3 regions of the Devosia sp. Root105 genome follow, and region 3 is predicted to be linked to each of the others. Evidence: riboswitches for the same ligand, from Rfam matches in the RefSeq annotation. Region 3 holds a riboswitch; each other region holds the start of a gene.
The links. Region 3 has a riboswitch for cobalamin ahead of ASC68_RS06670 (CbtB-domain containing protein). Riboswitches for the same ligand answer to the same signal wherever they lie in the genome.

Region 1 (9,856 bases), on a different contig from region 3:
ACATTGGCGGCCTCCGAGGCGCGGTGGACGATGCCGGCGATCAGCAACTGGCCGACGGCGAAGGGCAGGCCCATGTGCCAGGGCGAGAGGGTTTGGTCCCCGGCGGCGAAGAGCAGCACGGTGAAGCCTGACAGCAGGTACCAGGCGCCGGCCAGCGCGATGGCGCGCGGCAGCGAGCGGACGGCGGCAAAAATGCCGAGGCTGACGAGGATCAGCCACAGGCCGGGGACCAGCCACAGCTGCTCGGGCGCGAAGCGGGCGAAGAAGGCGAGCAGCGCCGCGCCGGCGACGCCTGCCGGTACGAAGTTCAGCACCGCCTCGCGGATCATCTGGTCGGCAAGGCCGGCATGGTGGCGCTGGGCCCGGCGCAGCATCTCGGCGCCAATCAGCGCGACGGCGACAATGGCGGTGAGCACCCAGCCGGTGAAGTAGGCCATGGGCTCAGCGGCGCCCGGCAGCACCGACTGCAGCGCCGCAACGGCGAAGGCGAGGAGGCCCGAGGTGGCAAGGGCGGCGGGACCGAGGCCGAGGAACTCGCTCGACTGGGCGAGGCGCGACTTGATCTCGACGATATCGGCGAGGGCTTTGTCGAGGTCGGACATGGCCGGTGACTCTGGTTTGTGACGCAAACCAGATTGGGGCGCAAATTGCGGCGGGTGTATGGCGTGGAACTGCGGGAGCCGTGGGATCACAGGCGCCGCTGTGAAGCGCGGTGCATTTGTGGTAATTTGTCGAGTGTCTCTGGGCTCCCCGCCTCGTGGCACGACGCCAGGAGCTTTCCAGCTCCCGGCGTTCTAGGTGACTGCTCGGACCCCGATGCCGCCATGCGTCGGGGTCCACCTATTGATAGCGGATCGTTCCGGCAATTTCGCTGACATCGCCAGGAGGCGACCGCGGGCGGACGGCAAGAGGCCGTCGCGAGCGGATCGGCAAGAGGCGACCGCGACCACTGGCCCTGCTGCCCCGTTCCGTGAGACAATGACGGCGCGGCGGGGGAGGTGACAGGTGTCGACCCGGCTTGGCTATTTCCTCATCGCCGACATTACCGGCTACACCCAGTATCTGGGGGCGTCGGAGTTGGAGCATGCGCAGCAGACGCTGACGGCGCTGCTCAACCTCCTGATCCACGACACGCGGCCGCCGCTGGTGATCTCGCGGCTCGCCGGCGATGCGGTGATCAGCTACGGGCTGAGCGACAATTTCCTCACCGGCCAGACCTTCGCCGAGACCATCGAGGACACCTATGTCGATTTCCGCAGGGCGATCGAGCGGATGGTGCACAACACCACATGCCCCTGCAATGCCTGCCGCAATATCGGCACGCTGGATCTGAAGTTCTTCGTCCATCATGGCGAATTCGCCGTGCAGAAGCTCGATGCACATGACGAGTTGGTGGGCTCGGAGGTGATCCTGATCCACCGGCTGCTGAAGAACCACGTGACCGAGGCGACCGGCTTCCGGGCCTATACGCTGTTCACCGATGCGGCGCTGACCCGGCTCGGGCTGGGGACCGCGGGGCTGGTGGCGCATCAGGAGAGCTACGAGAATTTCGGCCCGGTCGCAGTGTGGATCGAGGACATGCATCCGGTGTGGGAAGCGAAGCGCCGGCTGACCCGAGTGAGCATCCCGGGGGACAGCGAGCTGCTGCGGGTGAGCGCCGAGATCGCGCTGCCGCGCGAGCGGGTGTGGGACTATGTGGTGCAGCCCGAGCACTACCGGGTGCTGCTGGCGGCGACGCATCTCGATATCAACGGCAAAAGCGCCGGACGGGTGGCGGTGGGCAGCGTGTTCCAGTGCTACCACGGCGATGCGATCATTCCGCTGACGGTGCTCGAATGGCAGCCATTCGAGCAGATGCTGGTCGAGTATGTGTCGCCGGTACCGATCCGTGGGGTGTCGGGGCTGACCGAGCTGCGGCTCGAAGACTCCGGGACCGGCACCCGGCTGACGCAGATCTTCAGCAAATCGAGTGGCCCGTTGCTGGGCCGGATGATGTCGGATGCCGGGCTGAAGTCGTCGGCGAAACAGTTCCAGCACGATATCGAGCAGTTCGCGAGGCATATCGAGGCCGACCATGCGCAGCATCCGCCGGAGGACGCGATGCCGACGATCGCTGCGGCGGAGATCGGCGCGGCGGCGCGCCAGAGCCTTGGCGAGATCGGCGCCTAGAGCCTTTCACCGCCGATCCGACGAGCGTTAATCCCAGCTCTTGACGCTGCGCAGCTTCTTGGTGGCGCCGCGCTGCGACTTGCCTTCGAGGCGGCGTTGCTTCGAGCCGAGGGTAGGGCGGGTCGGGCGCCGGGGTTTTGGCGGGACCAGGGCCTCGCGCAGGATGGCGACGAGGCGGTCGATGGCGTCGTCGCGATTCATCGGCTGGCTGCGCAGGCGGTTGGCGGTGATGACGATGACGCCCTCGGTGGTGAGCCGGCTGCCGGCGAGAACGGCGGCGCGGTGCTTCAGCGGCTCGGGCAGGGAGGGGGAACCCATCAGGTCGAAGCGGAGCTGCGCCGCGCTCGACACCTTGTTGACGTTCTGGCCGCCCGGGCCGGGGCTGCGGATATAGTCGATCGAAATCTCCGACAGCGGGAGATGCACGGCGCCGCCGATGTGGAGAGAGTCGGGAATGGGGGAGGGCTCCGCAGGTTGGAGGCGGAGGTTAGCACGGACGCCTGAGCGTGTGGCCACCCCCACCCTTGATCCCTCCCCACAAGGGGGAGGGAGAAGCAGAACTGAGATCGTGCCGTTAGCGCCTCCCTCCCCTTGTGGGGAGGGCCGGGGTGGGGGTGGCCACACGCTCGAACTAGTCCGCGTCCAGCACCGAGCCGCAGGTGAGGTTCATGATGGCGCCTGATATCGCGGTGGCGCGGTCGGAGGCGGCGAAGGCGGCGGCGCTGGCGACTTCGGCGAGGGTAGGCATGCGGCCGAGAATGGTGCCGGCTGTCATGTAGGCCTTGATCTCGCGAACCAGCTCGGCGTGCTCTGGGGCGGAGGGCCAGGTCTCCGGGATGGCTTCGGAGCGGAGGCAGACAACGCGAACCCCTTTGGGGCCGAGTTCGGCGGCGAGGGTGCGCGACAGCGCTTCGATGGCGGTGCAGGCGATGCCGAAGCCGCCGGCGCTGTGCTCCATCTGGTCGCGGCCCGAGAGGTGGGCGCCGGTGGACGACAGGGTGAGAATGACGCCGGAGCCCTGCTTGACCATATGGCGGGCGGCGGCGAGGCCGGTGAACAGGTGCGTGCGGACGCCGGCAGTGATCGGGGTGAGCACGTCCGCGCTGTTCATGTCGATGAGGCGCGTGCCCTGCAGGTGGCCGAAGATCGAGATGGCATTGAAGGTGATGTCGATGCGGCCGGCTTTGGCGGCGATGGCATCGGCATGGGCGCCAACCGCGGCTTCGTCGAGGGCATCGACTTCGGCGGCCTCCGCCTCGCCGCCCGCGGCGTTGATGGCGTCGGCGACGGCCTGGACTTTGGCGAGTGTGCGGCCGGCGAGGAACAGGCGGGCGCCATCGGCAGCGAACTGCCGGGCGGTGGCGGAGCCGATCCTGCCGGCGGCACCGTGGATGATGGCGGTCTTGTTGGCGAGCATGGGAGGCCTTTCCGGTTGAGAGGCTGGTGCGTGCTGACCCCCACCCCTGTGAGGGAGACCAAAACACAATGTCCGTGCGGGCGTCTCCCTCCCCCTTGCGGGGAGGGATCAAGGGTGGGGGTGCACAGCCACCGGCGCTGGTGATGAGGTCATGTCAGCTGTTGCAGCTGGATGCCCTTGGCCAAGGCCGCGGCGTATTGCTCTTCCTTATTGAAGAGCGAGTTCCAGCCGCCGACATGGCTGTCGCGCGAGGCGACGGAGGTGAAGGGGGTCTGGTGGAAATGCTGGGTGGTGCGGCCGGCGCGTTCCTCGAACTGCACCGTGATGGTGGTCGGCACGGTTTCGCCGGCCCCTTCGTCCCAGGCGAAGCTGAGGACGATGCGCTTATGCGGCTCGATCTCGAGATACTCGCCACCCGACCAGCTCTTGGGGAACATCGACGAGGTCATGCCGACCCGCCAGGCGCCGCCGGGGCGGAAGTCGGAGCTGAGGTCGGTGACGGTGAAGCCTTCCGGGCCCCACCAGCGGATCATGTGCTGGGGTTCCTGCCACATGCGCCAGACGATCGACAGCGGCGCATCGAAACTGCGGGTGATGAACAGCTCGTCGTCGCGCAGCTTCAGGGCCTCAGTGCGCATTTCAGTTCTTTGAGCCATTGTCATCTCCCTTGGTGATCTCGTCGAGATAGGCGCCCATCTTGTCGAAGCTGCCTTCCCAGAACATGCGGTAGCGGGCGAGCCAGCCATCGACTTCTTGCAGCCGGGCGGTTTCGAGTTTGCAGGGCCGCCACTGCGCCTCGCGGCCGCGGCTGATCAGGCCGGCGGTTTCGAGCACCTTCAAATGCCGCGACACGGCCTGCAGCGTAATGTCGAATGGTTCGGCCAGCTCGTTGACCGTCGCCTCGCCTTGGCTCAGCCGGGCCAGCAGGGCCCGGCGGGTCGGATCGGCGAGGGCCGACAACGTGGTGCTGAGCGGGTCGGTGGCGGAGTACATATTCAACACTTTCGTTGATTAACGTTTGTGTTGAATATGCCCTCCGTTGTCGGCTGTCAAGCGGCGCCGCGGCGGCGGCGGAGCAGCAGGATGAAGAAGCCGCCACCGACCAGCCCGGTGATGATGCCGATCGGCAGATCCTGCGGCGGGATGATGGTGCGGGCCAGCATATCGGCGAGAACGAGGAAGATGGCGCCGAGCAGAGCCGACAGCGGCAGCACCCGGCGATAGTCGCCGCCGACCACCAGGCGGACGATGTGCGGGATCATCAGCCCGACAAAAGCGATGACGCCGGAGAAGGCCACGGCGGCGCCGGTCAGCAGGGCCGAGACGATGAACACCAGCATGCGGAAGCGCCCGGCCGGGATGCCGAGCGTGGTGGCGCTTTCGTCGCCGAGAGTCATGGCGTTGAGGTGGCGCGCGTTGGCGATGAGGTAAGCGCCGCAGGCGAGGAGCGCGACGAGCGGGTAGGGCAGTTGCGCCCAGGTTGAGAGCCCGAGGCCGCCGAGCATCCAGAAGATCACGGTGTGGGCGGCGCGCGGATCGCCGAGAAAGATGGCGAGGCTGCCGCCGGAGGTGATGATGAAGCTGACGGCGACGCCGGCGAGGATCAGCCTGCTGGCATCGGTGGAGCGGGTGAGATTGGCGACGCTGACCACGATGGCGGTGCTCAGGAGCGCGCCGCCGAAGGCGAAGAGCGGCACGGTGGCGAGGCCGAGGAACATGCCGGTATGCAGCAGCACGATGATGGCGCCAAGCGCCGCGCCCGAGGAAATGCCGAGCAGGTGCGGATCGGCGAGCGGGTTGCGAGTCACCGATTGCAGCGCCGCGCCGACCAGCGCCAGGCTGGCGCCGACGGCGGCGCCGAGGATGACGCGGGGCAGGCGGACCTCCCAGACGATGTTGTCACGACCGGCCGACCAGCTGACCTCGACGCTGCCGGGGGCGAGATGGTGGGCGACGACCGACCACACGGTATCGAGCGGAATGGCGATGGCGCCGACGCTGACGGCGACCAGCGCGGTGACGAGGAGCAGCGCGGCGAGCGCCAGCACCAGCGCCGGGGTGGCGTGGACGAGGGCGTGGCGCGGGCCGGAGAGGTGGCGGTGGGACATGGGGGCTTGCTTGCTAACTTGGACCGCCGGCGCGGGCCGACCCCCACCCCTGTCCCCTCCCCCTCAAACAGGGGGAGGGAGACGCTGTCCTCGATATCTGTGGGAGGGTCTCCCTCCCCCTTGCGGGGAGGGGACAGGGGCGGGGTCAGCCCGCGCCGGCTTCGCCTACTCCGCGAACGCCGCCGCCAGGTGCTTGATCGCCGCGATGTTGCGCGGGCCCGGGGTGGCCTCGACATATTGAAGCGTAACGAAGCGGTTATGCCTTACCGCCGGAATGTCCTTGAAGGCCGGGTTGTTGCGCATGAAGTCGGCCTTCTGCTCGGCGGTGACTTCGCCGTAGTTGATGATGACGATGACGTCGGGGTTGCGCTCGATCACCGGCTCCCAGCCGATCTCGACCCAGCTCGAGTTCACGTCGTCCATGATGTTGGCGCCGCCGGCGGCTTCGATCAGTGCGGTGGGGATGGCGTAGCGGCCCGCAGTGAAGGGCTTTTCCTCGCCCGAGTCATAGATGAAGACCTTTGGCGGGGTGTCGCGCCTGGGTAGCGTCGCGGTGAAGGCGGCGAGCTCGGACTGGTAACCGGCAACCAGCGCTTCGGCGCGTTCGGAGACGCCGAAGATTTTTCCCAGATTGAGCAGGTCGACATAGAGGTCGTCGATCGCGGCCTTGGGCTTGTCCATGATGTGGATGCAGCTTTCGGTCAGCTCGTAGACCTTGATGCCGAAGGCACCGAGGGTCTCCGGGGTGATTTCGCCGCCGACCTTCATGCCGTAGTTCCAGCCGGCGAAATAGAAGTCGGCATCGGCGCCGAGCAGCACTTCCTTGGTGGGATAGTCAGGCGACAGCTCGGGCAGTTCGGCGACGCCGGCGCGCAGCGTTTCGTCGAGCGTCTTCCATTCCGACACTCCGGTATAGCCGGCCATCGAGCCGGTGAGGCCGAGGGCCAGCATCATTTCGGTGAGGTTGACGTCGTTGGAGACGGCGCGGCTCGGGGCGGCCTCAAAGGTAACGTCACGGTTACAGCTTTTGACGGTGACCGGGAAGCCGGAGGCGAAGGCGCTGGTCGCGGCGAGCGCGACAAGCGGGGCGGCGAGGAGGCTGAGGCGCATGGAATTCTCCCTTAGCGGCGCGGGTCGAGATGGAAGGAAAAGCGGGGGCGGCCGGTAGCCGGATGGCTGTCGATGGCGGTCTCGACGGCAAAGGTCTCCCGGATGGCCTGAGGCGTCAGCGTCTCCAGCGGCGGGCCGAGCGCCGCCTGCCGGCCATCGGCGATGACCAGCACGCGATCGGCATGGGCCGAGGCGAGCGCCAGGTCGTGCAGCGAGACGATGATGGTGGTGGGTAGCGCCGCCAGCAGCGCCAGCACCTCAAGCTGATGGCGGATATCGAGGTGGTTGGTGGGCTCGTCGAGGATCAGCAGATCCGGTTTCTGCACCAGGGCGCGGGCAAGCATGACGCGCTGCTTCTCGCCGCCAGAAAGCGAGGCAAAATCGCGGGCAGCCAGCGGCGCGAGGCCGAGCAGATCGAGGGCGGCTTCGACTGACGCGTAACCGCGCGGTGACCCATCATGCTGATGCGGGGTGAGGCCGAGCTCGATGATTTCGGCGACGCTGAGACCGAAATCCGAGGCCGGCTCCTGCAGCACGGTGGCGATGCGGCGGGCGGTGGCGCGGGGCGGCAGCGACCAGAGGTCGGCGCCATCGAGGCGGACCGTACCGGCGGTGGGGCGGTGGTAGCGGTAGAGGCAGCGCAGCAGGCTGGATTTGCCGGCACCGTTGGGGCCGACCAGCGCCAGCATCTCGCCGGGCGCGACGACAAAGCTCAGATCGCGGACGATCGGGACGCGATGCGACGGCCCCCAGCTCAGGCCTTCGACCGAGAGGGCGGCCGGGCTAGAGCCGACCAGGGATCGGGCAAGCTCCATGGGAGGCCTCCGCGCATAGGCGAGGGCTGACGGGCGAACCGATCAAAATGCGAGCTGCGATGCGTAGTCGTAGCGCCATCGACGTTCCCCTCGGCACACCCCGGCCGGGTTACAGTGAGCTGTCGAGGCAGGTCTCCTGGCTCGCGGGTCACAGCGCCTCCGAACCTTCCCAACCCGTCGGGTCAGTGGTGTCTACGGAAGAGCTCGCCGCTTACAGTTGCGGGGGCAGCCACGGTTTTGCGCCCTGATGGGTACGTCGCACCGTGTTCCCTTTTAATCCCCGTTGGCTTGGCGGCCGCCGAGGAACCTTGAACGGGCGCATAGAGCGTGGACTCGGGGGCGATGTCAATTGGCAGGGAGGTGGTCTCAGAGCATGGCGCTCCGGCGGTGCAGTGATCGCCTTCTCCCCTTGTGGGAGAAGGTGCCCGAAGGGCGGATGAGGGGTTCTCTCCGCGGGCTCCGTCGCTCGTCGCCTACGCTCCGATCGCGCTACACTTCGTTGCGCGGACCCCTCATCCGGCGCTGCGCGCCACCTTCTCCCACAAGGGGAGAAGGCAAGAGGGTGGCCATCGCTGACATGCGTGCATTGGCACTGCCGGGAAGTGGCAATCCAAAAGGGATCGCGGACCCGACACCGTGCGGCGGGCCGGGTCCGCGTCGTGAGGGAGGGGAGGCGCCCCGCCTCACGGGCTATCGAGCGTCGCAGCCCGATGGGAGAAATGAACTGAGATGTGCCCCCTCAGTGCCACCGACTCGGCAGCTTAGGAGCAGTGCATCACAGCCCAGCTGACAGAGCGCTGAACGTCGGTTGCAGAAATGGTTCAGAAACCGCATCCGACCGTCCGTTCCCCGGCAAGGCGATTGTGCGGGCAAAAAAAGCTCACGAACCCAGCGATCGGCGCAAAGCCATCAGTCGACATTGTATATTGAATTAGTAGGCTAAAGTCTCATTGCCGAGCATGGAGCGCGGCACCGGGGACCGATGTCGAAATGACCACCGAGGACAGACAGCTCAAACTCGGCGCCTTCATTATGGCGACCGGGCATCATATCGCGGCGTGGCGGCACCCGGATTCGGACGCCGACGCCGGACACAGCATCGACCACTATCGCGGCCTCGCCGAGACGGCCGAGCGCGGCAAGTTCGACCTGGTGTTCGTTGCTGATAGTCCCGCTGGCTGGGATGGCGACAAGGATGCCGAGACGCGCAGCCGGGTCAGCCATTCGGCGCATTTCGAGCCGGTGACGCTGTGGTCGGCGCTGTCGCAGGTGACCGAGCGGATCGGCTTCGTCGCCACCGCGTCGACCACCTATGAGGATCCCTATCTCCTCGCCCGCAAATTCGCCTCGCTCGACCATATCTCGAAAGGCCGCGCCGCCTGGAATGTGGTGACGACCGGCGCCGACGTGTCGAAGAACTTCTCGATTGCTGGCCATCCGGCGCATGCCAACCGCTACGAGCGGGCCGAGGAAGTCGTCGATCTGGTGCTCGACCTGTGGGATTCCTACGAGGATGATGCGCTGATCCGCGACAAAGCGAGCGGGATCTTTCTCGACCCTGACAAGGTCCACAAGGTCAATCACCACGGCAAGTTCTTCGATGTCGCCGGGCCGTTGAACGTCGCCCGCTCGCCGCAGGGCAGGCCGGTGGTGGTGCAGGCCGGCGCCTCGGAGCCGGGTCGCGAACTGGCGGCGCGCACCGCCGAGGTGATCTTCACCGCCAACCAGACGCTGGAAGATGCGCAGGAGTTCTATTCCGACATCAAGGGGCGGCTCGCCAAATTCGGCCGCCGGCCGGAACAACTGCTGATCATGCCGGGCATCTTCGCGGTGCTGGGTGGGACGGAGAAAGAGGCGCAGGAGAACTACGAGTTCATCCAGTCGCTGGTGCACCCGACGATCGCCTGGTCGATCCTCAAGCAATATTATGTCGGGGTCGACCTGTCGGGCTACTCGCTCGACGACAAGGCGCCGCCGCTGCCAACCAATACCGAACTCAACAAGAGCCGGCTGAAGCTGGTGTCGGACCTCGCGGCGCGCGGGCTCAGCCTGCGAGAACTCTATTTGTCACTGGCCACGGCGCGCGGCCACCGGACGGTGGTCGGGACGCCCGAGCAGGTGGCCGACGCCATCGGCGAGTGGTTCCACGGCGGGGCGGCTGACGGCTTCAACATCATGCCACCGGTGCTGCCCACCGGGCTCACCGACTTCGTCGACCAGGTGGTGCCGGTGCTGCA
Region 2 (9,856 bases), on a different contig from region 3:
CATTCCGCGTCTATCATGAGAACGATCACCGGCCGGGTCTCAAAGCCCAGTTGGCCAATGACGACGGGATGTGGGAGCTGATCGAGGAGTGCTCCCTCCCGATCATGGACGGGGCCTACGAGCAGGCCCGCCACCGGCTCGACTATGCCACCGTGCCGTCGCTCGAGGGCTGGTCCCCCGTCGATCGCGACGCCTATCTCGACGATGTCGTCCGCGGGCGGCTGGGAGAGGGGCTGCGGGACATGCTGGCCTCGGGTCAGCCGCACCACAGCTTCGCGGTCAAGCCACCGGAGCGATTTGAGCTTCGGGCCCTGACGGAGGGGGCGTTCGCGGCCGCTGCCGATCGGTCGTCCGGTACGTGGTATCCGTGGCGCGTTGCCCTCCTGGCAGCGGCGACGGATCCCTGGGCCTCGCTGGCCCTGGGGTTCGGCACGGCGACGCCGATCGGGAACGAGACGCTTTCCCGCTACATGATCACCGCCGAGTACGAGCTCTCGGGCCGCCGGCTCGAATTCGCGGACATAGTGGACGTCAGTTACGATCTGCCCCGTCCACATCCGGCGACCGGGCTCGAGGCGCGCGTCTTCCAGGTGGAGCGGGGAAGGGCCCTCGATGCGTTCGGGGTGGATGTCATCAATGTTATGTGGGACCGTCCACCGCACGCCCAGGATACGATCGGCAACGCTGCCAGCAGGTTCGCCTGCGGCTATGCGATCGTCCGGCGCGAAATGTATCACGTGGAGGCGCCAGTCCCCAACCCAGACGTGTTCGAATACCTCAACCTGCGGCGCCGGCAGGGTGGTGGCTATGTGCCGCTGGCCGCGGGCCTGGCGCCGGGTAACGACAAGCTCATGGCGGTCGACCGGATACCCCGTCGGCAGACCAGCGGTGCTCCCGGCTACCACTACCAGATTGCCGTCGGGGATATTTTCGGCCGTTGGGCCGACATCGCTGCCGAAACCATTGTCGCCTCGCCCCCCGAAACGCCGTGCGCGCCGGAACTGCGATCGGTTCAGCTCGGTTCCGACGGCAGCCTGGTGGTCGAGTTCTCGTGGGACTGGAAGGAGCGAAGCCCGAAATTCATCGAGCTCAGCGGCGCGTTCAAGGATGTGCTCGGCTCGGGCGTCTTTGGCGCCGCCTTCAAGTTCGAGGAAGGCGCGCAGGAACCCGCGCCGGTCGCCGGCGTGGAGCTGACGGCGCTGAGCCCGCTGTTCGCACCGTGCGCCTTCGGCGCCGAGCAGGATGCTGCTCTGGGCAGCAGCGGCACTCGCTTCTATCGGGCGCGCACGGTGCTGGACGTCGAGTTCTTCGGCGTGACCCGGCGCTGGTACGAGGTGGTCGGCCGCGGCCAGGCCTTCATGCATGCCAGGGAGCTCGTGGGGTTCAACATCAGCCCCTGGTCGGCGCCGAAATCGGTCGAGGTGATCGATCCGGAACCACCGCCGGTGCCCGCCCTGGCGGCAAGCGAAGTGCCGCTATGGGCGTCGCTGCCTGACCCATCGGGCATCAGCCGCGTCCATCTGAGCTGGGCGCCAGCGCAGGGCGCTGCAGGCTATGCGGTCTACGAGGCCAGCGAGACGGCGTTGCTGATCCGGCTCGACCAGCCCTCACGAGAGACGACTGCCTCATTGCTTGACCGGCTGCGGGTCCTGCGGGAAGCGGACCTGGCAGGAGCGCCCTGCCGCACGGCCTTCCGGCGGGTGAACGTCGACCTCATCGATGCAACCCAGACCAGTTACGAGCTCGAGCTGCCCAAAGGCAGCAAGGTGCTGCACCTGATCACGGTGGTCGCCATCGGCCACAACAATATTGAATCGGCCTGGCCGGCGACCAGCGAGGGCTACCTCGCCTATGCCGTACCGCGCCTCAGACCGCCGGCGGCGCCCTCGCTCGAGGCCCGGCTTGAAGACGGCAAGGTGAAGCTGCGCGTCGAGGCGGGGGCCGACGATATCGGTGGGCGCATCAGCATCCATCGCCTCATCGGGGGCGAGGGCCAGCCGGAAATCGGGTGGATGGAGCGTCTGCTGCCGGCGCCGGTCGAGATCAATGCGGCCGTGACCCTGCTCGAGGACACGCCGCCGCCGCGGCCCGAACAGCATCGGCTGTGGTACAGGGCAGTTGCCTGGTCGAAGGAGGATGGCGGCAAGGCGATCCTCTCGAGCGCCTCGGCGCCATCGGCGGCTGTAGGCGTGCTGGTTCCGGGCATCTTGCCCGACCCCGAGATCTTCGAATGGGATGGGAGTTTCCAGCCCGGCGACATTGGCATCGTCCGCGGCAGGCACTTCCGCGCCAGGGATCTGCGTCCGGCCATCCTGCTCGAGCGGACGAGGCCCGGCGAGGTGCAGGAAGGCGTCCATGTCTGCTGGGCCGTCGGCTTCACCGATACCGAGATCAGCTTCACCGTGCCGGATATCCCGGAACCCGGCGCCACCTACCAGGTTACCGTGGTCCGCGGCGACGGTGTCGAGGTGGTGGCCGAAGACACCTTGATCCTCGGCGGGCTCTAGGCTCGGTCAGAGGGGCGCGCAGGCATCGCGGCAACGCGCCCCTTTAAGGCTCAATCCCAGCTCAGGGCGCCCCCGTTCTGGTATTCGATGACGCGGGTCTCGAAGAAGTTCTTCTCTTTTTTCAGATCCATCGCCTCGCTCATCCAGGGGAAGGGGTTTTCGGTCTCGCCGAACACCGAGGCGAGGCCGAGCTGGGCGCAGCGGCGGTTGGCGATGAAGTGCATGTATTGCTCGCAGAGCGCCGCGTTGAGGCCGAGAAAGCCCCTCGGCATGGTGTCGCGGCTATAGGCGGCTTCGAGCTCCGCGGCCTTCCTGATCATGTCGCGCACTTCGGTCTGGAACTCGGGCGTCCAGACATGCGGGTTCTCCGCCTTGATCTGGTTGATCACGTCGATGCCGAAGTTCAGATGGATGCTCTCGTCGCGCAGGATATACTGGTACTGCTCGGCGATGCCGACCATCTTGTTGCGGCGCCCCAGCGACAGGATCTGCGCGAAGCCGGTATAGAACCACATGCCCTCGAAGATCACGTAGAAGGCAATCAGGTCGCGGACGAACGCGCGGTCGGTATCGGGCGTGCCGGTGGTAAAATCCGGATCGTCGAGGTGCTGGGTGAAGTTCAGTGCCCAGGCCGCCTTGTCGGTGATCGAGGGCACCTCGCGATACATGTTGAACAGCTCGCCCTCATCGAGGCCGAGGCTCTCGACGATGTACTGGAAGGTGTGGGTGTGCACCGCCTCCTCGAAGGCCTGGCGCAGCAGATATTGCCGGCATTCCGGGTTGGTGAGGTGCCGGTAGATCGCGAGGACAATGTTGTTGGCGACGAGGCTTTCCGAGGCGGCAAAGAAGCCGAGATTGCGCTTCAGCGTGTGGCGCTCGTCATCGGTGAGCCCATCCTTCGATTTCCATAGCGCGATGTCGGCCTGCATGGAGACTTCGGTCGGCATCCAGTGGTTGTTGCAGCCGGCGAGGTATTTCTCCCAGGCCCATTTGTATTTGAGCGGCAGCAGCTGGTTGACGTCGGCGCGGCAGTTGATCATCGCCTTGTCGTCGACCGAGACACGGCCGCCGGCACGGTCGATGCGGGCCTCCGCGGCGGGCGGGGCAGGGGTGGGGGTGTTGAGGTCTGAGGACCAATCGAGGGACATTCTGGATTTCCTATCGGATGGTGGCGCGTCCCCTCACCCGTCCCGGCTTCGCCGGTCCACCCTCTCCCCGACGGGGAGAGGAAAAGTGGTGGCCACTGCGCTCTCCAGATTCTTCTCCCCGTCGGGGAGAAGGTGGCGCGCAGCGCCGGATGAGGGGTTCTGGCTCGGAACGAGCGGTTCTTCTGGCGTTACTGGCAGGCTTCGCAGTCGGGGTCGTCGATCAGGCAGGCCGGCCCGTCGAGCACGGCCATTTCGAGCGCCAGCTTCTTCGGCGTCTCGACCACCGGCGCGGCCGCAGCCAGCGGCGTCACCGCCACGGCGTTGAGCTTGCCGTCCGTCCCCTTCAGCGTCGACTTCTCGACATGCGTCGCCGAGCGCGAACGCAGGTAATAGGTGGTCTTCAATCCCGCTTTCCAGGCCGAGCGGTAGAGGCTGTCCAGCGCTTTGCCTGAGGGGTTGGCGAGGTAGAGGTTGAGCGATTGCGCCTGGTCGATCCATTTCTGCCGGCGCGAGGCGGCGGCGATCAGCCAGCTGGCATCGAGCTCGAAGGCGGTGGCGTAGATGGCCTTGAGGTCGTCGGGCACCCGGTCGATCTGGCCGACCGAGCCGTCGAAATATTTGAGGTCGGAGATCATCACCTCGTCCCACAGGCCGCGGGCCTTGAGGTCGCGCACCAGCAGCGCATTCACCACGGTGAAATCGCCCGACATGTTCGATTTGACGTAGAGGTTCTGGTAGCCCGGCTCGATCGACTGGCTGACGCCACAGATGTTCGAGATGGTCGCCGTCGGGGCAATCGCCATGGTGTTGGAATTGCGCATTCCGACCGACTTGACGCGGGCCCGGAGCGCTTCCCAGTCGAGCCGCTGGCTGCGATCGATATGGATCTCGCTGCGGGTTGCGGCGAGCATTTCGAGGCTGTCGATCGGCAGTACGCCCTTCGACCACAGTGAGCCCTGGAACGAGGCGTAAGCGCCGCGCTCTTCGGCGAGGTTAGTCGAGGCGGTGATGGCGTAGTAGCTGATCGCTTCCATCGAGCTGTCGGCGAACTCCACCGCGGCATCCGAACCATAGACGATGCCCTGCGCCTGCAGCGCGTCGGCAAAGCCCATGAGGCCGAGCCCGACCGGGCGGTGGCGGAGGTTGGAGCGGCGGGCTTCCGGGATGGTGTAGAAGTTGATGTCGACGACATTGTCGAGCATCCGCATGGCGATATCGACGGTGCGCTTGAGCCGCTCGAGGTCGAGGCCTTGGTCGCCGATGTGGGCCAGGAGGTTGATCGAGCCGAGATTGCAGACCGCCACCTCGTCCTTGCTCGTATTCAGCGTGATCTCGGTGCAGAGGTTGGACGAGTGCACCACCCCGACATGCTGCTGCGGCGAGCGGATGTTGCAGGGGTCCTTGAAGGTCACCCAGGGGTGGCCGGTCTCGAACAGCATGGTCAGCATCTTGCGCCACAGATCGAGCGCCCGGACCGTCCGGAACACCTTGATCTGGCCGGCCGCCGCTTTCGCTTCGTAAGCTTCGTAGGCCGCCTTGAAGGCGGGGCCAAAGAGATCGTGCAGGTCCGGCGTCTCGTCGGGCGAGAACAGCGTCCAGTCGGCGCCGGCTTCGACGCGCTCCATGAACAGGTCCGGCACCCAGTTGGCGGTGTTCATGTCGTGGGTGCGGCGGCGGTCGTCGCCGGTGTTCTTCCGCAAATCGAGGAACTCCTCGATGTCGACGTGCCAGGTCTCGAGATAGGCGCAGACCGCGCCCTTGCGCTTGCCGCCCTGGTTCACGGCGATGGAGGTGTCGTTGGCCACCTTGAGGAACGGCACAACGCCCTGGCTCTCGCCATTGGTGCCCTTGATATGGGCGCCGAGCCCCCGCACCGGGGTCCAGTCATTGCCGAGCCCGCCGGAATATTTGGCGAGCAGCGCGTTGTCCTTCACGGCCTTGAAGATGCCGTCGAGATCGTCGGCGACGGTGGTGAGGAAACAGCTCGAAAGCTGCGGCCTGAGCGTCCCCGAGTTGAACAGGGTCGGGGTCGAGGCCATGAAGTCGAAGCTCGACAGCAGGTTGTAGAATTCGATGGCGCGGGCTTCGCGGTCGATCTCGCGCACCGCGAGCCCCATGGCGACGCGCATGAAAAACGCCTGCGGCAGCTCGAACACCGTGCCGGCGGCATGGAGGAAATAGCGGTCGTAGAGCGTCTGCAGCCCCAGATACTGGAACTGCTGGTCGCGCTCCGGCCGCAGCGCCGCGGCGATGCGGGCGATGTCGAAGCGGCCGAGTTCGGGGTCGATCAGTTCGAGCCCGATGCCGCGTTCGAGATAGGCCGGGAAGTACTCGGCATAGCGGGCCGCCATCTCGCCCTGCGTCGCCTGGTCGGGGCGCCCGGCGAGAAAGCTCAGCGCTTCACGGCGCAGCTTGTCGTTGAGCAGGCGCGCCGAGACATAGGCGTAATTGGGCTCGGTCTCGACCAGGGTGCGGGTGGCGAGGATCGGCGCCAGCGCCAGCTCCTCGGTCGAAATGCCGTCATAGAGGTTGCGGCGGGTCTCGGTGAGGATGGTCTCGGCGACCACGCCGTCGAGGCCGGCAGAGGATTCGGCGATAACGGTGGTGAGGCGCGCTTCGTCGAGCGGCGCGCCATCGGCCATGCGGATCGCGGGGGACGCGGCCGGCGCCACCGCCTTGTCGGCGCGGGCCTTGGCGTGCTCCTCGCGGTAGAGCACATAGGCCCGGGCGACCTTCTGGTGTTCGCCGCGCATCAGCGCCAGCTCGACCTGATCCTGCACATCCTCGATGTGGAACACCCGGCCGTCCTTGGCCCGGCGGACCAAAGCCGCCACCACTTCGCCGGTCAGTTGCTCGACGATCTCGTGCACCCGGCGCGAGGCCGCCGCCTTGTTGCCTTCGACCGCCAGGAACGCCTTGGTCAGCGCCACGGCAATCTTGCTCTGATCGAACGGCACGGTGCCGCCATTGCGCTTCAGCAGCGAGAAGCCCGGCGCATTGGCCGCCTGCGGCTCAGGTGAGGTGACGACGACCGGGCGGCCGGTGTCGGAATGGACGATCTCTGAAGTGGACATGTGCCTCAAGTAACCCCGTGAGTGGCAGCGGGGCTTTCCGAGGTCGCGAAACGGCGCACAGGCGCATCGGCCCAGGCGTTTTCGCGGCCAACCGGTGCACCCCGCCCGTGGACGAACTAACCTGTCGTGGCAGGTATCTGGCTGGCCGGCAGCGCCGGCTATCACAGTTGCGGGGGCAGCGCCGGACTGGAGCAATTGCCCGCACCGGCTTCCCTATTATCACCCGTCCTTGCGAACCGAGTGACCACGACACACTAGATGTAGTGTGCCTGTTCGGGATTCGCGTCAATGGGTTGCGACAGAATCCGCCGGGCGGCCAGCTTGCTGTGATGGGCGGGATATAAAGAAATCTTTATGTCCCGTTGACAGCGCCCCATCCCTGCGGCAACCTCACCCCGTCCATGGTCCCCGCAAGGGGATAACAGGGAATCCGGTACGGGGTGGTCCCCAAGTCCGGAGCTGCCCCCGCAACTGTAGGCGGTGATGGGCGCTCAACGAGCCACTGGCGAGAAGCCGGGAAGGCGAGCGTTCAGGATCCTCGCGAGCCAGGAGACCTACCGTGGAAGTGATTGTGCACTTGCAGTCGATCGGGCGGATCGGCGAGAGGACCAGACCATGACGAACCATCGTCACCACTTCCGAATGCGTCGCTGAACCGGCGGCCTTTCGTTGTCGCGCTTTCGAACCGGAAAAGTCTCACAACTTTTCCTGAAAACGCTCCGGCGACCGGCTCCATCCTGATCAGCTTTTTTGCCCGCGCCTTTCGGCGCCGGGCTCGTTCACGCATCGGAAACCCCATGACCCGTTCAGCCAATCTCGGCTTTCCCCGTATCGGCCTCCATCGCGAATTGAAGAAATCCCTCGAAGCCTACTGGAAGGGGGCGATCGATGCAGAGGCCCTCGACGCCTCCGGCCAGGCGCTGCGCGCCCGCCATTGGCAGTTGCAGCGCGACGCCGGCATCGAGGTGATCCCGTCCAACGATTTCAGCTTTTACGACCACGTGCTCGATATGACCGCGGCACTCGGCGCCATCCCGCCACGGTTCGAGGCCATCGCCGACCCGACGGAGCGCTATTTCGCCATGGCGCGCGGCACGGCCGCGGCGCCGGCGATGGAGATGACCAAGTGGTTCGACACCAACTACCACTACATCGTGCCGGAGCTGCATCGCGGCCAGCAGTTCCGCCTTGCCTCGAGCAAAGCGGTCGACGAGGTGCTCGAGGCGAGGGCGCTCGGCATCGAGACGCGGCCGGTGCTGGTCGGTCCGGTCACCTGGCTGAGCCTCGGCAAGCCCAAGGATGACGGGCTCGACCCGCTGACCCTGCTCGACGGCGTGCTGCCGGTCTATGCCGAACTGCTCGGCACGCTGAAGGCGATTGGCGCTGAGTGGGTGCAGATCGACGAGCCGATCCTGGCGCTCGACCTCAGCGTGGTGCAACGGGCGGCGCTCCGCCGTGCCTATGAGGTGCTGCAGCCGGTGGCGCCGCGGATCATGCTCACCAGCTATTTCGGCGCGCTCGGCGACAATACCGAGCTCGCCGTCGGGCTGCATGTGGCGGGGCTCCATATCGATCTGGTTCGCGCCCCCGAGCAACTCGCCGGGGTGCTGAAGGCCCTGCCGGCGGATAAAGTGCTGTCGGTCGGCGTCGTCGATGGCCGCAACATCTGGAGGGCCGATCTCGACCGGCAACTGGCGCTGGTCAACAAGGCGTGGGACAGCGTCGGCCCCGACCGCCTCGAAGTTGCCCCGTCCTGTTCGCTGCTGCACAGCCCGGTGGATCTCGAGGCAGAAACCGAGCTCGACCCCGAGCTACGGTCGTGGCTGGCTTTCGCCACCCAGAAGCTGGGCGAGGTGTCGGCGCTGACCCGCGCCATGCAGAAGGGCCCGGCAGCCGCGAGGGCCGCCTTCGAAGCGAGCGCCGCCGCGGCCCTGTCGCATCGGCAGTCGCCACGCATCCACCGCGCGGAGGTGAAGGGCAGGGCGGCTGCCAGCCTGCGGCTCAATCGCGCCAGTCCGTTCAATGTCCGCCGCGCGGCGCAGCGCCGGCGCTTCGGCCTGCCGGCCTTCCCGACCACCACGATCGGCTCGTTTCCGCAGACGCAGGAAGTGCGCGAGCAACGTGCCGCGTTCAAGCACGGGCAGATCGACGCGGCTGCCTATCAACGGTTCCTCGAGGCAGAGACCGAGCGGGCAGTGCGCATCCAGGAACGGATCGGCCTCGACGTGCTGGTGCATGGCGAATTCGAGCGCAACGACATGGTGGAGTACTTTGGCGAGCAGCTCGACGGCTTCGCTTTCACCAAAAACGGCTGGGTGCAATCCTATGGTTCGCGCTGCGTCAAGCCGCCGGTGATCTACGGTGACGTGTCGCGGCCCCAGGCCATGACGGTGCGCTGGTCGGCCTATGCGGCCTCGCTCACCGACAAGCCGATGAAGGGCATGCTCACCGGCCCGGTCACCATCCTGCAGTGGAGCTTTGTGCGCGTCGACCAACCGCGCGCCGAGACGTGCCGGCAGATTGCGCTCGCCATCCGCGACGAGGTGCTCGACCTCGAAGCGGCCGGCATCGGCATCATCCAGATCGACGAGCCGGCGCTGCGCGAAGGCCTGCCGCTGCGCCGCAGCGACTGGCAGGAATACCTCCGGTGGGCGGTCGATTGCTTCCGCATCACCGCTTCGGCCGTCGCCGACGCGACGCAGGTGCACACCCATATGTGCTACGCCGAGTTCAACGACATCATGCCCTCGATCGCCGAGATGGATGCCGACGTGATCTCGATCGAGACCTCGCGCTCGGCCATGGAGCTGCTCGAAGCGTTCCGCGATTTCCGCTACCCCAACGAGATCGGCCCCGGCGTCTGGGACATCCACGCGCCCCGCGTGCCGAGCCAGCCGGAGATGCTGGCGCTGCTGCGCAAGGCCGCGGAGGGCATCCCGGGCGAACAGCTCTGGGTCAACCCGGATTGCGGCCTCAAGACCCGCAACTGGCCGGAGGTCGAGGCATCGCTGCAGAACCTCGTGGAGACAGCCCGGCAGCTGCGGGCTTAGTCCTCGGGCGTGGGCGTAAAGTGAGGGGGGCGCTGCCGCAGGCGCCCCCATCCCAGGTGCCACCCTGGCGCAGGCAG
Region 3 (9,856 bases):
GGGCTCTGGTGGGCCGCCGTGCCGCAGCAACGCTGGCCCGACGATCCGCAGTGGGAAACCGCGATGTCGGCCTATCTCGACCCCATCTGGGGCGACCGCCGGCAGGAGCTGGTCTTCATCGGCACCGATCCGATGGATGAGGCGGCGCTGCGCCGGGCGCTCGATGACTGCCTGATCCCGGCGCGCGCCTTCACCCCATCGGCCTGGGAGCGCCTCCCCGATCCGTTCCCGGCCTGGTCGCCGGCCTGATGCAAATCCCGGCCCGGCGGAACATCTCGCCGCCGCCACCATTCCTCGTTCGAAACAGGACAACAAACATGTACGACGTCATCATCATCGGCGGCGGCTTTGCCGGCCTTGCTGCCGCAACCCAACTGGGTCGCGCCCGCCGCAAGGTGCTGGTGCTCGATACCGGCAAGCCACGCAATCGCTTCGCCGAACACTCGCATGGTTTCCTCAGCCGCGATGGCGCCGTGCCGGGCGAACTGCTCGCCGAGGCTCGCCGTCAGCTCGAAATCTACGGCACCGTAGAGCTCCGCAACGCCGAGGCCATTGCGGCGTCAGGTGCGCTCGACGGCTTCAGCATCGAACTCGCCTCACACCAGCAGCTGGCCGCGCGCCGGCTGATCATCGCCCACGGCGTCACCGACGATACCAGCGGCATTCCCGGCATGGCCGAATGCTGGGGCAAGACCGTGCTGCATTGCCCCTATTGCCACGGCTACGAGGTCGCCGATCGTCGCCTCGGCCTGATGCTGCGCGACGGCGATATCCTCGACCGCGCTCGCTTCTTTCAGGAGTGGACCAGCGACCTGACGCTGTTTGCCAATGGCGGCCCGGTCGATCCGATCGTCCGCGCGGCGCTCGCCGATATGCGGGTGAAGCTGGTCGAGGCGGCGCTGGTGCGCTTCGATCACCGCGATGGCGTGCTGCAATCGGTGGTGACCACCGCCGGATCGACGCCGCTCGACGCCATCTTCGTCCATGCGCCGATCCAGCTCGCCAGCAACCTCGGCCTCCAGCTCGGCTGCGAAACCAAGGCCGGAATGGCCGGCGATTTCTTCCTCGTCGATCACCTGCAGCAGACCAGCATTCCCGGCGTCTATGCCGCGGGCGATGCGGCGCGGCCCATGCACAATATCAGCTTCGCGGTCGCCGACGGGGCAGGGGCGGGCGTCTTCGCCCACCAGTCGCTGGTGGCTACTTCAGCGGCCCGCGGAAAATGAAGAAGGCCCCGGCGAAAATCAGCCCGAAGCCGACGGCGTGGTTCCAGGTGAGCTTCTCGCCCAGAACGAATACCGCGAAGCCGGCGAACACCGTGAGGCTGATCACCTCCTGGATGGTCTTTAGCTCCGCCGCTGTGTAGGCGCCGTAGCCGATCCGGTTGGCGGGCACCGCCAGCCAGTATTCCACCAGCGCGATGCCCCAGCTGACCATCACCGCCACCCACATCGCCATGTGCGGGAATTTCAGGTGCCCGTACCAGGCGACGGTCATGAACACATTGGAGCCGATCAAGAGGAGGATCGGCATCACCGTCTGGAAGGTGAAAGGCATTGGGGGCACCAGGGTCGAATCAGTTGGCTCGACCCATTGATCGCCGGGCCCCGTGGCGGCCGCAAGGCCGCTCAGTTCGGCCGGACCAGTGGTGTATCGTCGGCGCGAAAGGCGAACAACTGCTCCTGCCCACGCTGGCCGAGCGGCACGAACAGCGGCAGCGCCAGATCGCGCACCCGCCGCGCCAGCCAACCCTGTGCCTTCTTGGGCATGCCGCCCTGCCGGCCGAGCTGCACCGCCGCCTCCACCCGGTCCCGCCGCAATGCCTCGAAACGCCGAAAGGCGTTTTCAGGCGTCGCCTCCGCCTCGAGACAGGCCGCCAGCACCAGCGCGTCCTCGAGCGCCATCGATGCGCCCTGGCCCGAATGCGGGGTCACCGCATGCGCCGCATCGCCGATCAGGATCACCCGCCCCTTCGACCAGTAGGGCAGGCTCGGCACGTCGTAATCGGGATAGATCCGGCTCACCTGCGGCGCGGCAGCCGCGATGATCCGCCGGTTGACCGCGGGATCGGTGCGATGCAGCGCCTCGAAATACCCGGTCGCCGCCTGGCGGTCGATCAGTTGCGCCTGCTGCTCGTCGGCGGGAAAACTGTTGAACCAGTAGACCGGCCCGCCCGGGTCCTTGATGTAGCCGAAGAACGCCCGCCGCCCGAAGGTCATCAGCATCCGCCCATCGGTCGGCGCCACATCCGGCACATCGACGATGCCACCGCTCCCCAGCAGGCCGTTATAGGCAGGTGACGGCAGCCCGGGCATGGTGAGGCTGCGCACATTGGAGCGGAGGCCATCTGCCCCCACCAACACGTCGAAACTGTGCGTCACGCCGTCAGCGGTCGTCGCCGCCACCTCGGTCTCGAGGTTGGCGACCGCGCTTACCGGCGTCTCGAACTGGATCGGCACTCCGGCTGCCCGCGCCGCGGCCAACAGGATTTCGCCCAGCGCGCCGCGCCGGATCGTCACTGAAGGCGCGCCGAACTGTGCCGCATGGCGGGCATAGTCGACCGTGCCGAGCGCCCTGCCGTGTTCGTTGTGGAGGACAATGGCGCGCGTTTCGACCCCGTGCCGCAGCGCCTCCGCCGCGAGGCCAAAGCCGCGCAGCGCGTTCATGCCGTTGGGCGCCAGCGTCAGGAAAATCCCCTCGTCGATCACCTGTTTCTCGCTGCGCTTCTCGAAGACAACGGGTGCGAAGCCGCGCCTGACCAGTGCCAGGGCCAGGCCGAGCCCAGCGGAGCCGGCGCCAACGATACCGATGCGTGCTTTCATTCTTGCCTCACCTGCGCGACGCCGCATATCATGCGTCCGTCGTATTATTCGATGAGCATATAGTTAGATGATCGAAGTAAATTCGTCAAGCGACGCGAAGGCGGAGCTGGTCCAGCGGCTCGGCACGCTGATCGTGCGCTGGCAGGAAGCGACGCAGCGCTATGACGAGGAGGTGGGAGCGATGTTCAAGCTCGGCCCGGCCGAGCGCCTGTGCCTCAGCTTCCTCACCAGCGGTCCGCAAACCGCCAGCGCCATCGCTCGCGCCACTCGCCTCACCCCGGCCGCTGTCACCTCGCTGATTGACCGGCTCGAGGCGCGCAACTTCGTCCGCCGCCAACCCGATCCGCATGATCGGCGCAAGGTGCTGGTGGAACTCGCCGAGGCCACCACCGCCGTCATCGAGAAGGCCTACGCCCCGATGGCGATCGCTGGCGCCGAAGCGCTGGGCAAGCGCAGCCTCGACGAGCTGCGCCTCCTCACCGAGGTGATCGAGGAGGTCCTCGCCATCCAGAACCAGATGACCGAACGGCTGCAGTCGGGCCGGTGATCGTGCCCAGCTTCCGCCGCAAGGCCTGCCCAGACTCACCTGGCTCAGCTAGATTCGGCGGGTCAACGGAGGTCGACAATGCGTGCGCTGGTCCTGTTTCCCCTGTTGCTGTTGGCGGCGCCCGCCCTGGCTGCCGACATCGTCTGCGAGGGCCCGTTCGCCGGTGACAGTTCCGAGGCGCGGCTGATCGAAGCCTTCGGCAAGGACAATGTGGTGACTGGTGATGTCCCGGGCCCCGAGGGCTCTACCGTGCTCGCCACCACCATCTTCCCAAACGATCCCGCCAAGACCATCGAGTTCGGCTGGTGGGACGAGGAAAAGCACGAGCGCATCGCTTACTTCACCGTGCCGCCGGGTGACACCGCGCCGGGTGGCCTCAAGCAGGGCCTGACCGTCAAGGAAGTTGAAGCCCTGAATGGCGGGCCGTTCCAGCTCTACGGCTTCTTCTGGGATTATGGTGGCGCCGCCAGCTTCGAGGGCGGCAAGCTCGCCCCGCCCGAGGGTGGCTGCTCGGTCAGCGTCCGCTTCGCCGTCGGCGACTATCCGGCCGACCTCAATGTCGATGCCATCTCCGGCGACATGCAGATCTCGTCGAGCGAGCCGCTGCTCGAAAAGGTCGATGCGCGTGTCGATACCGTCACCGTCGGCTACCCCGATTCCGCTGCCGCGGAAGATTGACCGCGCCCCCTCCTGCGGCGTAACGATAACCCCACGTTGGTTCCTCAACCCCGTTCGGGCGAGGGGATCAAAAGGGAACACGGTGCGGCGTACCCATCAGGGACCAAATCCGTGGCTGCCCCCGCAACTGTAAGCGGCGAGTGCCTCCGACTATGCCACTGCCATCCTTTGGGATGTTGGGAAGGCCGGAGACCACGGTGACCCGCGAGTCAGGAGACCTGCCAGCGTCCGGGAGTGTTTCAGGAAAAGTTGTCAGACTTTTCCGGTTCGAAACGCGACCCCCGGAAAGAGCTCGGGCGATACGCCCACTTTCATCCGCACGGAGGGTGCAGGCTTATGAATACTCAGGTCCAGACGGCGTCGGTCGCCCGTCTTTCTGTCTCGCAACGGCTCATCGCAGGTGTGCTGGCATTGTTTATCGGCTTCGTCCTCGTCGGCGGCGTCGGTTTTGCCAGTGACATGGCGATCCACAATGGCGCGCACGATACGCGCCATGCGCTTGGCTTCCCCTGCCATTGAGCTGACTCAGCTCTAAGCACACGAGACATCGATGAAACTCTTCCAGCGAATCTTTTTCGCTGCGGTCCTTGCCGGACTCGCAGCCGGCTTGGCCATGAGCGCCGTGCAGCAATGGCGCGTCGCGCCGCTGATCCTCGCCGCCGAAGTCTACGAGAACGCCGCCCCCGAGGCGCCGGCCGTCGCCGAGCACAGCCACGAGGCCGGCACGCCCGCGCATGAGCATGCCGAAGCCGCGCCGGCCCACGAGCATGACGAAGACGCCTGGGCGCCGCAGGATGGCGCCGAGCGCATCGCCTACACCGTGCTGGCCAACCTCCTCGGCTGCATCGGCTTCGCCTTCGTGCTCGCTGCCGTCTCCGTGCTTTCCGGCATCGAGATCACCGCCCGCAATGGCGTGATCTGGGGGCTCAGTGGCTTCATCGCGTTGCAGCTCGCCCCGGCCCTTGGCCTGCCGCCGGAACTCCCCGGCATGCCCGCTGCAGATCTCGTCGCCCGCCAGGTCTGGTGGGTCGGCACGGCGCTCGCCACCGGCGCCGGCATCCTCGCCATCGCCAAGCTCCACAACTGGACCGGCATCGTCATTGCAGCCGTGCTGATCCTCGCGCCGCACGTCATCGGCGCACCGCAACTGGTCGGTGAACACGCCACCGCCGTCCCCGCCAATCTCGCGACCAGCTTCGCCGCGGCGACCCTCGCCACCGGCGCGCTGTTCTGGCTGATCGTCGGCCCGCTGTTCGGCTGGCTCAACGAGCGCCTCGCCAGGTCTTCCGCCTTCGCCCTGAAAGGTGCCCACGCATGAGCAAGATCCCCGTTACCGTCATCACCGGCTTCCTCGGCGCCGGCAAGACCACCCTGGTCCGGCACCTCCTCGCCCATGCCAGGGGCAAACGCATCGCGCTGATCATCAACGAGTTTGGCGAGCTCGGCGTCGACAAGGAAATCCTCGCCGGCTGCGGTGATGAAACCTGCCGCGAAGAGGACATGATCGAGCTGAGCAATGGCTGCATCTGCTGCACCGTCGCCGACGAGTTCATCCCCACCATGCAGGCGCTGCTCGAGCGTGAGGATCGCCCCGACCACATCGTCATCGAGACCTCCGGCCTGGCGCTGCCGCAGCCGCTGATCCGCGCCTTCAACTGGCCCGAGATCAAGTCCGAGGTGACCATCGACGGCGTCGTCACCGTCGCCGACGCGGCGGCGCTCAGCGAAGGCCGCTTCGCCAATGACGAACAGGCGGTCGACGCGCTCCGTTCCGCCGACGCCATGCTCGACCACGAGACGCCGCTCGGCGAGCTGTTCGAGGATCAGCTGATCGCTGCCGACATGGTGATCCTCAACAAGGCCGACCTCGTCACCGACGCCCAGCTCGACACCATCGAAGCCCACCTCAAGGCCGAGATGCGTCCGGGCACCGGCGTGGTCCGCGCCCGCAACGGCCATGTCGATGTCGCGGCGCTGCTCGGCATGGGGCTCTCGACCGAAGACAACCTCGCCGGACGCGAGAGCCATCACGAGCTCGAGCACGGTGGCGAAGGCCACGAGCACGATGATTTCGATTCCTTCTCCGTCACCCTCGACGGCGTCACCAGCAAGGATCATCTGCTCCAAACCATCGAGGCGACCATCCGCGCCCATGACGTGCTCCGTCTCAAGGGTTTTGCCGCACTCCCCGGCGCCCCGGCCCGTCTCGCCATCCAGGCGGTTGGACCGCGCGTCTCCGCCTATTTCGACCGGCCGTGGAAGCCGGGCGAGGCGCGTCGGACCGCTCTGGTGGTGATCGGGGAATCGCCGCTCGACCATGCGGCGATCACCCGGAGCCTCGAGGGTGCCATCGCGGCTGCGGCCTAACTGGCGGCGACGACCTGTGACGCGGGCCGGATCGCTTCGGCCCGCCACGCCAGCCCGAACAGCGGGCGCAGCGGTGGCACGCGCTTGATCGCCTCGGTCAGCACCACGCAACCGACAACCGTTGCGACGGTGATGATGCCGGCCTCCAGTCCCACCGGCAGCAGCAGGCCGCCGACCCAGAACCCTACGGCCACGATGAGGGTCTGATGCAGGATGTAGTACGGGAACACCGCCTCGGTGAGGAAGCGCAGCACGGGACCGCTGCGGTTGAGGTAGCGCTGCGCCAGCCCCAGCATCGCAACGATCGCCGCCCACATGAACACCGTGCGCGCCAGCGTCATCAGCGTCGTGAGGCCCTCGTCGGCGCGCACCGTGCCCCAGTTGAGCCGGGCCACGGCCAGCACCAGCAGCAGCCCGAGAGCCAGGGTGATCGCCGAGCCGAGGTGCCGTTGCACCGCCCCCCAGAATGCCGGGCTTTTCGCCGCGAACCAGCCGATCAGCACGATGCTGAACAGCTCCGCATGGTTGGCCCAGTCATTGTAGAAGGCGTGCGTCGAGGGGAAGTGCGGCGCCAGCAGCCACTCGTAACCGAGGAAGGGCAGCAGAGGCACCAGCAGCAGGCGCCAGCCCAGCGCGCCGCGCCCCAGCCAGCCGAACAGCGCCTCCGCCGCCCCATCGAGCGCTCTGAGCAGCGGCAGCAGCGCCACCACGACGAGCGTATAGGCAAGGATGTAGACCACGTACCACAGGTGGTTCCAGGTCGGCGTCAGGATCGAGAACTCCATGTCGAAGTCGAGATACTGGCCGTAGAACGCCCAGAAATCCGCGCCGGTCTCGCCCTTCCTGTAGAGCTCGAAATAGGCTTGTGGCGCGCACACCACCAGCATGCCGAAGACGATCGGCACGAACAGCCGCATGAAGCGCCGCGGCACGAACTGGCGCAGCCGGCTCCTGTCGATGGCGAAGCGCAGCGCTATGCCCGAGATGAGGAACAGCAGCGGCAGCCGCCACGGGTTGATCAGCGCCATCACCGGCTCCAGCCAGGGCCCGGCATGCGGGCTTTTCACGTGCCAGCCCCACGTCACGTAGAACATGCCGATGTGGTAGAAGATCAAAAAACCGAAGGCGATGACGCGCAGCCAGTCGAGATCGTAGCGGCGCTCCGAACCGATGGCGGGAAGGGTCTCTGCTGACATGATGGCTCCAGCCTCTGAGCGATTTGCGAGGTGTTCAGGGCTAGGGCAGGGCGCCGCCTTGTCCTACCGCGCTGGTGCAAGCGGCAGGCCGGTGGGACGAGCGGCGACGCGTGCCGGCAGCAATGGGGCCAGCGGCGGCCAATGGGTGACCAATGGCGGCTGATCTCACCGGCGAGGCCGCACTGGAGCGCCGTGTCGCGCGCCGCGTCTGGGTCATCATGACGCTGTTCCTGATCGCCATCGGCGTCCTCAACGCTCTCGGCATTCTCACCGAGGCGCAACGTGAGGGCCGGGTGCTCGACCCTCGTGTGCCGTTCATCCTCGAGTTGACCAGCGTCCTTGCCATGGTGGCGCTGGCGCCGCTGGTCATCCTGTTCGAACGCAGCGTGCCTTTCACCGCCGAGACCTGGCGCTCGGCCCTCCTCTGGCACGCGCTCGGCAGCATCGTGTTTTCGCTGCTGCACATCGCGCTGTTCATCGTGCTGCGCACCGGCGCCTACTCGGTGATCCTCGGCATGAGCTACAGCTTCTTCACCGACCTCCCCACCGACCTGCTCTACGAGTACCGCAAGGACATCTTCCCCTATTCCGTGCTGATCCTGATGCTGGGCCTGCAGCGCAGCCTCGAGGAGCATCGCCGCGAAGCTGAAGCGGCGCGGGCCGACGCCCGGCAGACCGGCAAGCTCACCCTCAAGGCCGGTGGTCGCACCATCTTCCTCGATGCCGCCTCGCTCGATTGGGCCAGCGCCGCCGGCAACTATGTCGAGATCCGCGCCAATGGCGCCACCCACCTTGCCCGCATCAGCCTTGCGGCGCTCGAGCAGCTGTTGAGCGATGCCGGCGTCGATGTCGCCCGGGTGCACCGCTCGCATCTCGTCAATCGCGCCAAGGTCCGCGAGATCGCCCCGGTCCGCGACGGCGATTTCACCATCCGCATGGCCGATGGCTCCGAACTCCGCGGCTCGCGCCGCTATCGCCAGGAGCTTGCATAATGGCCCGCAACATCTGGCTGTTCGTCGTCTCGCTGTTTATCGGCCCCGCCATCGGCGCCCTGGTGTTCTTCGCCTTCGCCGTCATCACCGACGGCATCATCGTGCATGCCGCCGGCCAGTCGGCCTCGAACTTCCTCGACGAGAACTGGCCGATCATCCTCATCGCGGCCTATACCCTCGGCGCCATACCCGCCGCCATTGCCTCGGTCATCATCATGCTCGTCAGCCGCTTCCTGCCGCAGCTCTGGCAGCGCCTCGTCGCCGGCCCGGTGATCGGCGCCCTGGTCAGCGCCGCGGTCATCGGCCTCTTCCTGTTTTCCGACGACGTCAGCTCGGTCGATGATGTCATCATCATCAGCGGTGTGGCGCTCACCGGCGCCGTATCGGCGTTCTGCTGCGTCGGCCTGATCGAGCTTTGGCACCCGCTGCCGAAGCGCTCGGCTCCGGTGACCTGATGCACCTGCTCTCCGCCCAGGCCGGTGCCCTGCAACAGGAAGGCGAGGCCATCGATCTCGCCCAGTCCCCGGCGCCGATCATCTTCGCCTCCGCCGCCGACAGCGAACTGGCTATGCTGGCCGGCGCCGCCGACCGCGCCGGCATTTCCGACCTGCGCCTCGCCAACCTCTTGCGGTTGAGCCACAACCTCTCGGTCGACCTGTGGCTCGACCAGACCGTGCAGCACGCCAGTCTGGTCGTCGTCCGCCTGCTCGGCGGCCCGGCCTACTGGCAGTATGGCGTCGACGAGCTGACCGCCCTGGCGCTGAGCGGCAAGATCCAGCTCGCCCTCCTCCCCGGCGACGCCAACCCCGACCCGATCCTGCAACAGCGCTCCACCATCCACCCCGACGACTGGACCAGGCTCCACAGCCTGTTCACCGCCGGCGGCCCGGACAATGCCGATACGCTGCTCAAGGCCTTCGCTGAGCTCGCGCAGTCGTCGTCCTCCCGCTCGCAGGGAGGCAAGGGTGGGGGGAGCCCCGCGCTCGAACCGGGCAGTTCGGCGCCAAAACCCTTCCACCGCTTCGGCCTCTGGCACCCCAAGCACGGCATACTCGAGGCGCTGCCGGCCTCGCCGCATCCGAACGTGCCCATCCTGTTCTACCGCGCTGCCCTCGAAGGCGCCGGCACCGGAACGCTCGAAGCCCTGATCGCCGAACTCGAAACCCGATCCCTCTACCCCGTCCCCATCGTCGTCTCGACGCTGAAGGAAGGCGCCTGCATCCGCTTCGTCCAGGCGGCTTTCGCCACGTATCC

Region 1: another riboswitch for cobalamin. It lies ahead of ASC68_RS14660 (ABC transporter ATP-binding protein); the one in region 3 lies ahead of ASC68_RS06670 (CbtB-domain containing protein).
Region 2: another riboswitch for cobalamin. It lies ahead of ASC68_RS21105 (ribonucleoside-diphosphate reductase subunit alpha); the one in region 3 lies ahead of ASC68_RS06670 (CbtB-domain containing protein).

Annotation. Positions count from the first base shown of each region.
Region 1 is NZ_LMCR01000015.1:272,605-282,460, reverse strand. Features, by position in the region: gene ASC68_RS14700 (hypothetical protein) at 1-602, opposite strand, end outside; gene ASC68_RS14705 (transcriptional regulator) at 1-4, opposite strand, end outside; gene ASC68_RS14695 (DUF2652 domain-containing protein) at 1,006-2,169, shown strand; gene arfB (alternative ribosome rescue aminoacyl-tRNA hydrolase ArfB) at 2,197-2,685, opposite strand; gene ASC68_RS14685 (SDR family oxidoreductase) at 2,801-3,586, opposite strand; gene ASC68_RS14680 (SRPBCC domain-containing protein) at 3,736-4,242, opposite strand; gene ASC68_RS14675 (metalloregulator ArsR/SmtB family transcription factor) at 4,226-4,579, opposite strand; gene ASC68_RS14670 (iron ABC transporter permease) at 4,636-5,694, opposite strand; gene ASC68_RS14665 (ABC transporter substrate-binding protein) at 5,860-6,804, opposite strand; gene ASC68_RS14660 (ABC transporter ATP-binding protein) at 6,816-7,619, opposite strand; cobalamin riboswitch at 7,728-7,945, opposite strand; gene ASC68_RS14655 (LLM class flavin-dependent oxidoreductase) at 8,610-9,856, shown strand, end outside.
Region 2 is NZ_LMCR01000018.1:165,112-174,967, reverse strand. Features, by position in the region: gene ASC68_RS21115 (hypothetical protein) at 1-2,507, shown strand, start outside; gene ASC68_RS21110 (ribonucleotide-diphosphate reductase subunit beta) at 2,558-3,655, opposite strand; gene ASC68_RS21105 (ribonucleoside-diphosphate reductase subunit alpha) at 3,844-6,729, opposite strand; cobalamin riboswitch at 6,840-6,993, opposite strand; cobalamin riboswitch at 7,115-7,306, shown strand; gene metE (5-methyltetrahydropteroyltriglutamate--homocysteine S-methyltransferase) at 7,527-9,779, shown strand.
Region 3 is NZ_LMCR01000003.1:105,550-115,405, forward strand. Features, by position in the region: gene ASC68_RS06640 (GTP-binding protein) at 1-249, shown strand, start outside; gene ASC68_RS06645 (NAD(P)/FAD-dependent oxidoreductase) at 318-1,226, shown strand; gene ASC68_RS06650 (DMT family protein) at 1,201-1,557, opposite strand; gene ASC68_RS06655 (FAD-dependent monooxygenase) at 1,629-2,822, opposite strand; gene ASC68_RS06660 (MarR family transcriptional regulator) at 2,890-3,369, shown strand; gene ASC68_RS06665 (hypothetical protein) at 3,448-4,047, shown strand; cobalamin riboswitch at 4,068-4,288, shown strand; gene ASC68_RS06670 (CbtB-domain containing protein) at 4,384-4,566, shown strand; gene ASC68_RS06675 (CbtA family protein) at 4,598-5,365, shown strand; gene cobW (cobalamin biosynthesis protein CobW) at 5,362-6,414, shown strand; gene ASC68_RS06685 (acyltransferase family protein) at 6,411-7,610, opposite strand; gene ASC68_RS06690 (LytTR family DNA-binding domain-containing protein) at 7,763-8,602, shown strand; gene ASC68_RS06695 (hypothetical protein) at 8,602-9,057, shown strand; gene ASC68_RS06700 (cobaltochelatase subunit CobN) at 9,018-9,856, shown strand, end outside.